DNA from 2 places in the Enterococcus sp. AZ109 genome. Region 1 is predicted to be linked to the other one. Evidence: a T-box and tRNA genes for the amino acid it is inferred to sense, from the RefSeq annotation. Region 1 holds a T-box; the other holds one or more tRNA genes.
The links. A T-box is a leader RNA that pairs with one kind of tRNA and senses whether it is charged. The one in region 1 lies ahead of serS (serine--tRNA ligase), so its partner is inferred to be a tRNA-Ser.
Positions count from the first base shown of each region.

Region 2: it encodes a tRNA-Ser, which carries the amino acid that the T-box ahead of serS (serine--tRNA ligase) is inferred to sense. The anticodon was not compared.

Region 1 is NZ_JBIOSF010000001.1:1,916,978-1,921,414, forward strand. Features, by position in the region: gene IGI42_RS09095 (response regulator) at 1-534, shown strand, start outside; gene IGI42_RS09100 (sensor histidine kinase) at 524-1,708, shown strand; T-box leader at 1,744-1,953, shown strand; gene serS (serine--tRNA ligase) at 2,004-3,284, shown strand; gene guaB (IMP dehydrogenase) at 3,384-4,437, opposite strand, start outside.
Region 2 is NZ_JBIOSF010000001.1:598,401-602,837, reverse strand. Features, by position in the region: gene IGI42_RS02885 (Nramp family divalent metal transporter) at 140-1,492, shown strand; tRNA gene IGI42_RS02880 (tRNA-Ser) at 1,996-2,083, opposite strand; gene IGI42_RS02875 (TetR/AcrR family transcriptional regulator) at 2,126-2,698, opposite strand; gene IGI42_RS02870 (threonine/serine exporter family protein) at 3,079-3,831, shown strand; gene IGI42_RS02865 (threonine/serine exporter family protein) at 3,845-4,303, shown strand; gene IGI42_RS02860 (Cof-type HAD-IIB family hydrolase) at 4,407-4,437, opposite strand, start outside.

The DNA of each region.
Region 1 (4,437 bases):
ATCATGATGCCTGTTATGGATGGCATGCAAGTTGTTAAAGAACTACGTAAAGAGTCACAAATTCCGATTATCATGTTAACCGCCAAAACAACTGACATGGATAAAATCAAGGGGTTAGTCGCTGGAGCAGATGATTACGTTACTAAGCCGTTTAATCCTTTAGAAGTAATGGCGCGCGTAAAATCCTTATTACGTCGGACAAAAATGCAAGTCGCAGAGGATCAACCAGATATCCTTGAGATCCAATCATTAATTATCAACAAAGATTCCCACGAAGTGAAAACAGTTGATGGAAAAGAAATTCAACTGACCGCTTTAGAATTCGGAATCTTGTATTTGCTTGCTAGTCATCCAAATCGGGTGTTTAGTGCCGATGAAATTTTTGAACGTGTATGGAAACAAGAGAGTATCGTATCCGCTAAAACCGTGATGGTCCATGTCAGCCATTTACGAGATAAGATTGAAGAAGCAACCGATGGGGAAAAAGTGATTCAAACCGTATGGGGAGTCGGATACAAGATTGATGCAAAATAGCGTAGAAAAAAAACGCCGGATTACTCTAACATCAAAAGAAATCAGCGAATTAATTGCTGAGGGCATTGTCACAGTAATCATTTTGCTTCTACTTAATGTGGCAATCATGGTTGTACTCACACAAATGATTGAGAATTCTCCTAACTTAAGTGATGCGATTTACAACTCACGAAATATTTTTGCTCAAAATTTTAATACTGATATTTTTTTAAGTGCTCGTAATTTTCTCTTTCCTTTCTTTTTTATCGTCGATGGCTTGATCGTTTTTTGGCGCCTGATTCGTCGCTATCGACAAATGCAGCTGCGTCATATCATAAACGAGCTTCATTATATTGCTAATGGCAACTATGATTACCGGATTCCGTTTGAATTGCGGGGAGATTTGAGCAAGGTTGTTGCCAGTATCAATGGATTGGTAGACAGTACCGTAGCTGCAATTGAAGATGAACGTGAAATTGAACAATCAAAAGATGAGCTGATCACGAACGTGAGCCATGATATTCGAACACCTCTAACTTCTATTATTGGCTATCTTGGGTTAATTGAAGATGGACAGTATCAATCAAAAGAGGAAGTTCTTAAGTACACCCACATTGCCTACACTAAAGCGAAACAAATGAAATCGCTGGTTGATGATTTGTTTGAGTATACAAAAGTTCGTCAGCCTTCCGTTCCAATAGTGGCAATGTCTTTTGATATGGTACAATTGTTGGAACAATTAGCGGCTGATTTTGAATTAGAGTCACGCAAAAAGAATATCCAAATTTCAGTTGAAACCACCGAAACTAGCTTGATTATGGATGGAGATACAGAAAAGCTGGTTCGTGTTTTTAATAATCTTATTACTAATGCCCTCAAGTATGGCGGTGGCGCAACACAGATTGTTATGCAACTTGAAAAAGCTAAGACTGAAGCTATCATCACGGTTAAAAATAATGGTACTCCTATTCCACGCGAATCACTGGATCAATTGTTCGACCGCTTTTATCGAGTAGATGAGTCCCGTTCACAAGAAATTAGCGGGACTGGTTTAGGATTAGCTATTTCACAAAACATTGTCAATTTGCATGGTGGCTACATCTACGCACAGTCCAATAAACAATGGACTTCCTTTATTATTCACCTGCCGCTAAAAGCAAATCTAACAAAAGAACCTGTTATTAAAGACCATTGACTTTAAATTTCATTTTGCTTATACTGTGGGTAATCATACAAAAGCAGGAAACCGAGTACGTAAGTCTGTTCTTTTAGAGAGTTGGTGGCTGGTGAAAACCAATAAACAGCTTAGGGAAATCCAGTTTCATTATCTGCGCTTTTTGAAAAAAAAGCCGGAAGACAGCCGATATTTGTCAACTAAGAGCAGCCAATTTGGCTGAACTCGGGTGGTACCGCGAAATAACACACCGTTTCGTCCCAAGATTATAGGGATGAAATGGTGTTTTTTATTTTATCTAAGGAGGAAAAAATAAATGTTAGATGTAAAAATGATTCGTCACAACTTTGAAGAAGTGAAAGAAAAATTGGCAACACGTGGCGTAACCAGTGATATATTGGAGCGCTTTGTTGATTTAGATGAACGTCGCCGGCAGTTGCTGGTAAAAACAGAAGAACTTAAAAAATACCGCAATGATGTTTCTGGTGAAATTGCCAAATTAAAACGCGAAAAGCTAGATGCAGATGACAAGATTGCTGAAATGAAAGAAGTCGGAATTAAAGTCAAGGAATTAGACGGAGAAGTAGCGGAAATTGACGCTCAACTAACTGAAATTGCTACTACGCTTCCAAACTTACCTCATGACTCTGTTCCTGTTGGTGCCGATGAAGATGATAACGTGGAAGTCCGTCGTTGGAGCACACCGCGTCACTTTGATTTCGAACCGAAGCCACATTGGGAAGTAGCCGAAGAACTAGATATTTTGGACTTTGAACGTGGGGCAAAAGTTGCAGGTAGCCGTTTTGTCTACTATAAAGGGCTGGGGGCACGTTTAGAACGCGCCGTTTACAATTTCATGTTGGATGAGCATGTTTATGAACAAGGTTATACTGAAATGATCACACCTTACCTAGTTAACAGCGAAGCAATGTTTGGCACAGGGCAATTCCCTAAATTTAAAGAAGACGTCTTCCAAATTGAAGACCGGGATCTAACGTTGATTCCAACTGCTGAAGTCCCTTTGACGAACTATTACAGCCATGAAATTTTAGATGGCCAAGAATTGCCAATTTACTTTACAGCGTTGTCTCCTTCTTTCCGCTCTGAAGCAGGAAGCGCTGGTAGAGATACGCGAGGATTAATCCGTCTGCATCAATTCCATAAAGTAGAAATGGTGAAATTTAGTGATAAAGAAACCTCTTATGATGAACTAGAGAAAATGACAAACGATGCAGAAGTACTATTGCAGAAACTGAATTTACCTTATCGCGTTGTGGCACTTTCTACTGGGGATATGGGCTTTTCAGCTGCTAAAACTTATGATTTAGAAGTTTGGGTCCCTGCTCAAAATACGTATCGGGAAATCAGTTCTTGCTCTAACTGTGAAGACTTCCAGGCAAGACGGGCAATGATCCGTTACCGCGATGAAGATGGGAAAGTTCAGTATGCTCATACCTTGAACGGCTCTGGTTTAGCGGTTGGACGGACAGTTACCGCCATCTTGGAAAATTATCAAAATGAAGATGGGACTGTTACAATTCCAGAAGTTTTGGTACCATATATGGGGAACTTAAAAACGATCGAAAAAGAAAAGTAACGGGAAAAATTCAAGACGGGAGCGGCTGCTGTCTTTGAATTCATCCATAAAAAAAAGAGGAAAGAATTGCGGGATTCTTTCCTCTTTTTGTCGTTTCTTTTATTGTTCTACGGAATAGTTTGGTGCTTCTTTGGTAATCTGAACATCATGTGGATGTGATTCTTTTAGTCCATTGCCGCTCATTTGAACAAATTGTGCATTGTCTCTTAAATCCTTCAAGTTTGGTGCACCAACATAACCCATCCCAGATTTCAAACCGCCAATCATTTGGAAGACGATATCCGCTACACTTCCTTTATAGGCTACACGACCTTCAATTCCTTCTGGTACTAATTTATTTGCTTCATTTACACCACTTTGGAAGTAACGGTCACTCGAGCCTTTTTCCATCGCACCAAGAGAGCCCATTCCGCGATACGTTTTGAAACGACGCCCTTGATAAATTTCAAATTCTCCTGGAGATTCATCCGTCCCGGCTAACATTGATCCTAGCATTACGGCATGACCACCTGCGGCTAACGCTTTAACAATGTCTCCTGAATACTTGATTCCGCCGTCAGCGATGATTGATTTACCATATTGACGTGCCACAGAAGCTGCATCGTAAATAGCGGTTAATTGAGGTACACCCACGCCAGCAACCACACGAGTTGTACAAATGGAACCCGGACCAATCCCCACTTTTACTACATCGACGCCAGCATCGTACAATGCTTTCGCACCTTCAGCCGTAGCAATATTTCCAGCGATTAACGTTGCTTCAGGGAATGTTGACCGAATTTCTTCAATTTTCCGAAGTACTCCAGCACTATGTCCATGGGCAGTGTCAATAACAATTGCGTCTACTCCAGCTTCCAATAACGCTCCAGCCCGTTCAAACGTATCGCTAGTCACTCCAACTGCGGCTGCTACTAATAAACGTCCGTGTTCATCTTTGGCAGCATTTGGAAACTCAATTACTTTTTCAATATCTTTAATCGTAATTAGTCCGCTTAAACGGCCTTCTTCATCAACGATTGGCAATTTTTCGATTTTATGTTTTTGTAAAATTTTCTCCGCATCTTTTAAAGAAGTTCCGATTGGTGCCGTGACCAAGTTGTCTTTGGTCATCACTTCGGCAATCGGCATTTGAAAATCAGTCACAAATCGCATG
Region 2 (4,437 bases), 1.3 Mb from region 1:
ATGATAGATTTGTTGCCTCTGCATAGGACTACAGTCGGATTTTTATAAAAAAATAGAAACTTTAAAATATTTTACACATTTTTTGTTATAGGATATGCTGATTATGGAACGAATGAATCAATGGAAATGAGGAATTCTTTTGATAAAGGAGAAAAAGCGGGTTCCTAAGTCAGATGATGTTAGTCTGGAAGGAATAAACGGAACTATAAAGATACCAAAAAATGCAAGTTTCTGGAAAAAATTGACGTTGTATAGTGGACCAGGCGCTCTGGTTGCTGTCGGTTATATGGATCCAGGTAATTGGATTACTTCTATTGCTGGAGGAGCAGAATACAAATACAGTTTATTGACTGTAATCTTACTTTCCAGCTTAATTGCGATGCTTTTACAGAGCATGGCAGCTAAGCTAGGTATGGTTACTGGAAAAGATTTAGCTCAGATGACGCGAGCTAAGACTAACAAAAGTCTTGGCTTTGCTTTATGGGTTGTAAATGAAATGGCAATCATGGCGACTGATATTGCCGAAGTAATTGGTGGGGCAATAGCCTTACAGCTACTATTTGGTTTACCTTTATTAATAGGTGTTTTAGTCACCACTTTCGATGTGTTGCTGTTGCTCTTATTGACTAGGTTAGGTTTCCGCAAAATCGAAGCAATTGTCGCAGCATTAATTACAGTGATTTTTTGTGTTTTTGCTTATGAAGTTGCAATAGCTGATCCTAATTGGGGCGAAGTTCTTGAAGGATTTGTACCGACTGTGAAAATCGCTACAGATAGATCAATGTTGATTTTGGCGTTAGGTATTGTCGGAGCAACGGTTATGCCCCATAACTTGTATTTGCATTCTTCTATTTCGCAATCACGAGATTTTGACCGAACAGATGAGAAAGAAATGGCTGAAGCAGTTCGCTTTACCACATGGGACTCCAATATCCAGCTCAGTGTGGCTTTTATCATCAATTGTTTGTTGCTGATTTTAGGGGGTGCGTTGTTTTACGGTTCAAATAGCGATCTTGGAAAATTCGTTGATCTTTACGATGCTTTAAAGAATCCAACTATCGTAGGAGATATAGCAAGTCCCTTATTGAGTACTTTGTTTGCAGTAGCTCTGCTGGCTTCAGGACAGAATTCAACGATTACCGGTACTCTTTCTGGGCAAATTGTTATGGAAGGATTTATTCGTCTAAAAATACCACTGTGGATGCGTCGCATAGTTACTCGTTTACTAGCGATCATTCCTGTAATTATTTGTGTCATTTTATACGGTGGAAATGAGAGTGCTGTGGAGAATCTATTATTATATACACAGGTATTTCTGAGTGTAGCTTTACCAATTTCTATAATTCCATTAACGCTGTTTACTAGTGATAAAAAATTAATGGGAAACTTTGTTAACCCACGTTGGGAAAAGTATCTTGCTTGGATGATCACTCTTATATTAACTATCCTAAATTTGTTTTTAATTTACAGTACCATAACGGTGGTTAATTAAGACTTTTATGGACCTATTCAAAAAAAGACTTGCTTTCTCTAAACTGGGGAGAAAGCAAGTCTTTATTAAGTAGATTTGTGTTTTTCAGAGTGACCGACGCACTAATACAAGACACTTCCCCAAGTTCTTGAATACGTCGGTCCATTTAGTCAATAGGAGCTGAGACGCTCATAAAACATTATATGTGTCATGACATTTTTATGCAACCATTTCCGTAAATTTTTTAAGCTCCGAAAATAACTTTAAATATAATTAATTCGTGGTTTTTTATAACTTATTATTGGTAATGTGAAGCTTTTTTTATATAATATAGTTGTATTTGTAAAAGTAAGCAGACGATTTACAGTTAATAAATATTTAAATTGGTCTTTACTAGTCTGGTTGACCAGCAATACTTTTTAAGCAACTCGATATTTTCAGATTCATCCAAAATAAGCGAATCAGGCAATTGAAAAAATCCTTAAAAAAAGCGTGGTAAAAACCACGCTAAAAGGCTTCATATAAGGAAGGTACGGGATTTGAACCCGTGCACCACATTACTGCGGCTCGCCGGATTTCGAGTCCGGTGCATTACCACTCTGCCAACCTTCCGCAAAGATTATGTTACCTTTTTTTATTTAAATGTCAAGTTTTTTAAAGCTTGTCTAATACAGCAATGTCGTCTGTACCTAAGATATGATCAATTGAACGGTTAATCAAGTGTACAATGTCATCCTCGGTAGGTTCAATAATTCCTGAAGACATCAGAGTAGCAATTCCAGTTACTGTAATCCATGTCCCAACGTGAAGGGCATTGATTTGTTCATCACCTAAATTTTTATATTTTGGATGTTTTTTGATCAGTTCATGGAAATATTTATAAGAAAAATCATGCATTTTTTTTCCGCCGCCATATTCTTGAACATACAAAGCATTGTACAAATTGCTACGTTCTTTAGCGAAATAGACATAGTTTAATCCCAAATCAATAATAGTGTCTCCAGTTCGTTTCGCAGGAAAGATATCATAGTACAAATGATTACAAATCTCATCTAGTAATGTGTTTTTCAAATCTTGCATATTTTTAAATTCTAAATAAATTGGTTGTGTACTTATTCCCATCTTTTTAGCAATGTTTCGAGCAGTGAACCCGGAAAAACCTTCATTTTCTACAACTTCATAGGCAGCCTTTAAAATTTGATCCTTTGTATACACTTTTCTTCTCATACTTATTTCCTCCCAAGGTGTTATTATTTTTCTTATCAATTCATTTTAATCAAAAAGTGTGTGGTTTTGCAACCCTAATACGTTACGTTATCTAAGATAAGGCAAAAAACTGAAAAACAAATCAAAAATCTTTGATTGATCCATAAAATAGCATCTGGAATCGTTTTAGTAACGATCGTTTTGATAACGAATGTTTTTTATTTGAAAAAACACGTTATACTTAAAAGAAAAAAAATACAAAAGATCTATATTGATGAATCGAGAATTACCAAAAGATTTGTTACTTTATCTTATATTATAGCAGGAAATCATCGTTTTTTCTTGCCTATTCGTCTTCTTTTTTCTAAGATGAGGAAAAGGAAACAAAAGGAGGTGTTGGTTTGATTCAACAAAGTTACGCTCAGCTAGTTTTGATTACTTGCTTGAAGGCAGGCAAAATTATGATGGAGTCTGGATCAGAGGTTTATCGTGTAGAAGACACGATGAAACGAATAGCAAAAAATGCGGGATTAGAAGATATGCAAACGTATGTGACAGCAACAGGATTAATCGTAGGATCTCCATCTGAAGAGTGTAGTCAGGTTATTCAAATTACACAACAATCAATTAATCTAGAGAAGGTAGCGGCAGTTAATCGGGCATCTCGGTTGTTTGCAGAAGGTCGATTATCATTGCCGGATTTTTATAAACATTTAGATGAGATTGATAACGTTACACCAGACTTCCCTTACATGTGGAAGATTTTAGCATCGGGCGTTGTCAGTAGTACATTGATGATAATTTTACGTGAAAGTTGGCTGGATTTTCTTGCAACTTTTGTTGTAGGTATGTTAGGTTTTTCAGTCCACTCCTTTTTTGGTAAAAAACTTGAGATGAAATTTTTAAATGATTTTTTAGCTGCGTTACTCATAGGTGTTTTAGCAATTTTTTCGGTTAATTTTTCTTTTGCACGGGATATTAATAATATCGTTATAGGTTCCATTATGCCGCTTGTACCGGGTTTAGCAATTACAAATTCTTTCCGAGATATAATGGCAGGACACTTAATAAGTGGGGTTGCTAGAGCTACTGAGGCATTATTTGTTGCCGGAGCGATTGGTGGTGGGATTATCGTAGCCTTTAATTTTTTTTAGGAGGTAGCAAGTAATGACTTTTCTTTTAAACTTTATTTTTAGTATGCTTAGTACAATTACTTTTGGCATTATCACTAACATTCCCCGTAGAGCTTTTATCACCTGCGGTATCACTGGTGCAATGGGCTGGATGACTTTTTGGGTTTGTCAGACATACTTTAAGCAAAATATTGGTTTTTCTAACTTTTTAGCCGCAATTGTCATTGGACTACTGAGCATCTATTTCTCACGTAAGAAAAAAATGCCAGTTATTGTGTTTAATGTTCCAAGCCTAGTACCGTTAGTTCCTGGTGGACCAGCTTATATGGCCGTCCGGGAAATGATGGATCAGAATTTTGATGTTTCCATGCAATATATAGCAGTTGTGCTAGTGACCTCTGGAGCAATTGCATTAGGATTTATGTTTACGAATGTAATTGAAAAGTTTTTAAAACGTACAACTGCAACGTTTAGAAGGGAACGGAGACGTTGATTGTTTATGCGATTGTGAAAGGTCTAGAAAGTCAAAACTTTAAAGTGCCAAAAAATTTATAGACCTTCTAGAGTAAATAAAAAGCTGATAGAAAACTATCAGCTTACAAGTCTAGGTATTTTTCAAGATAATCA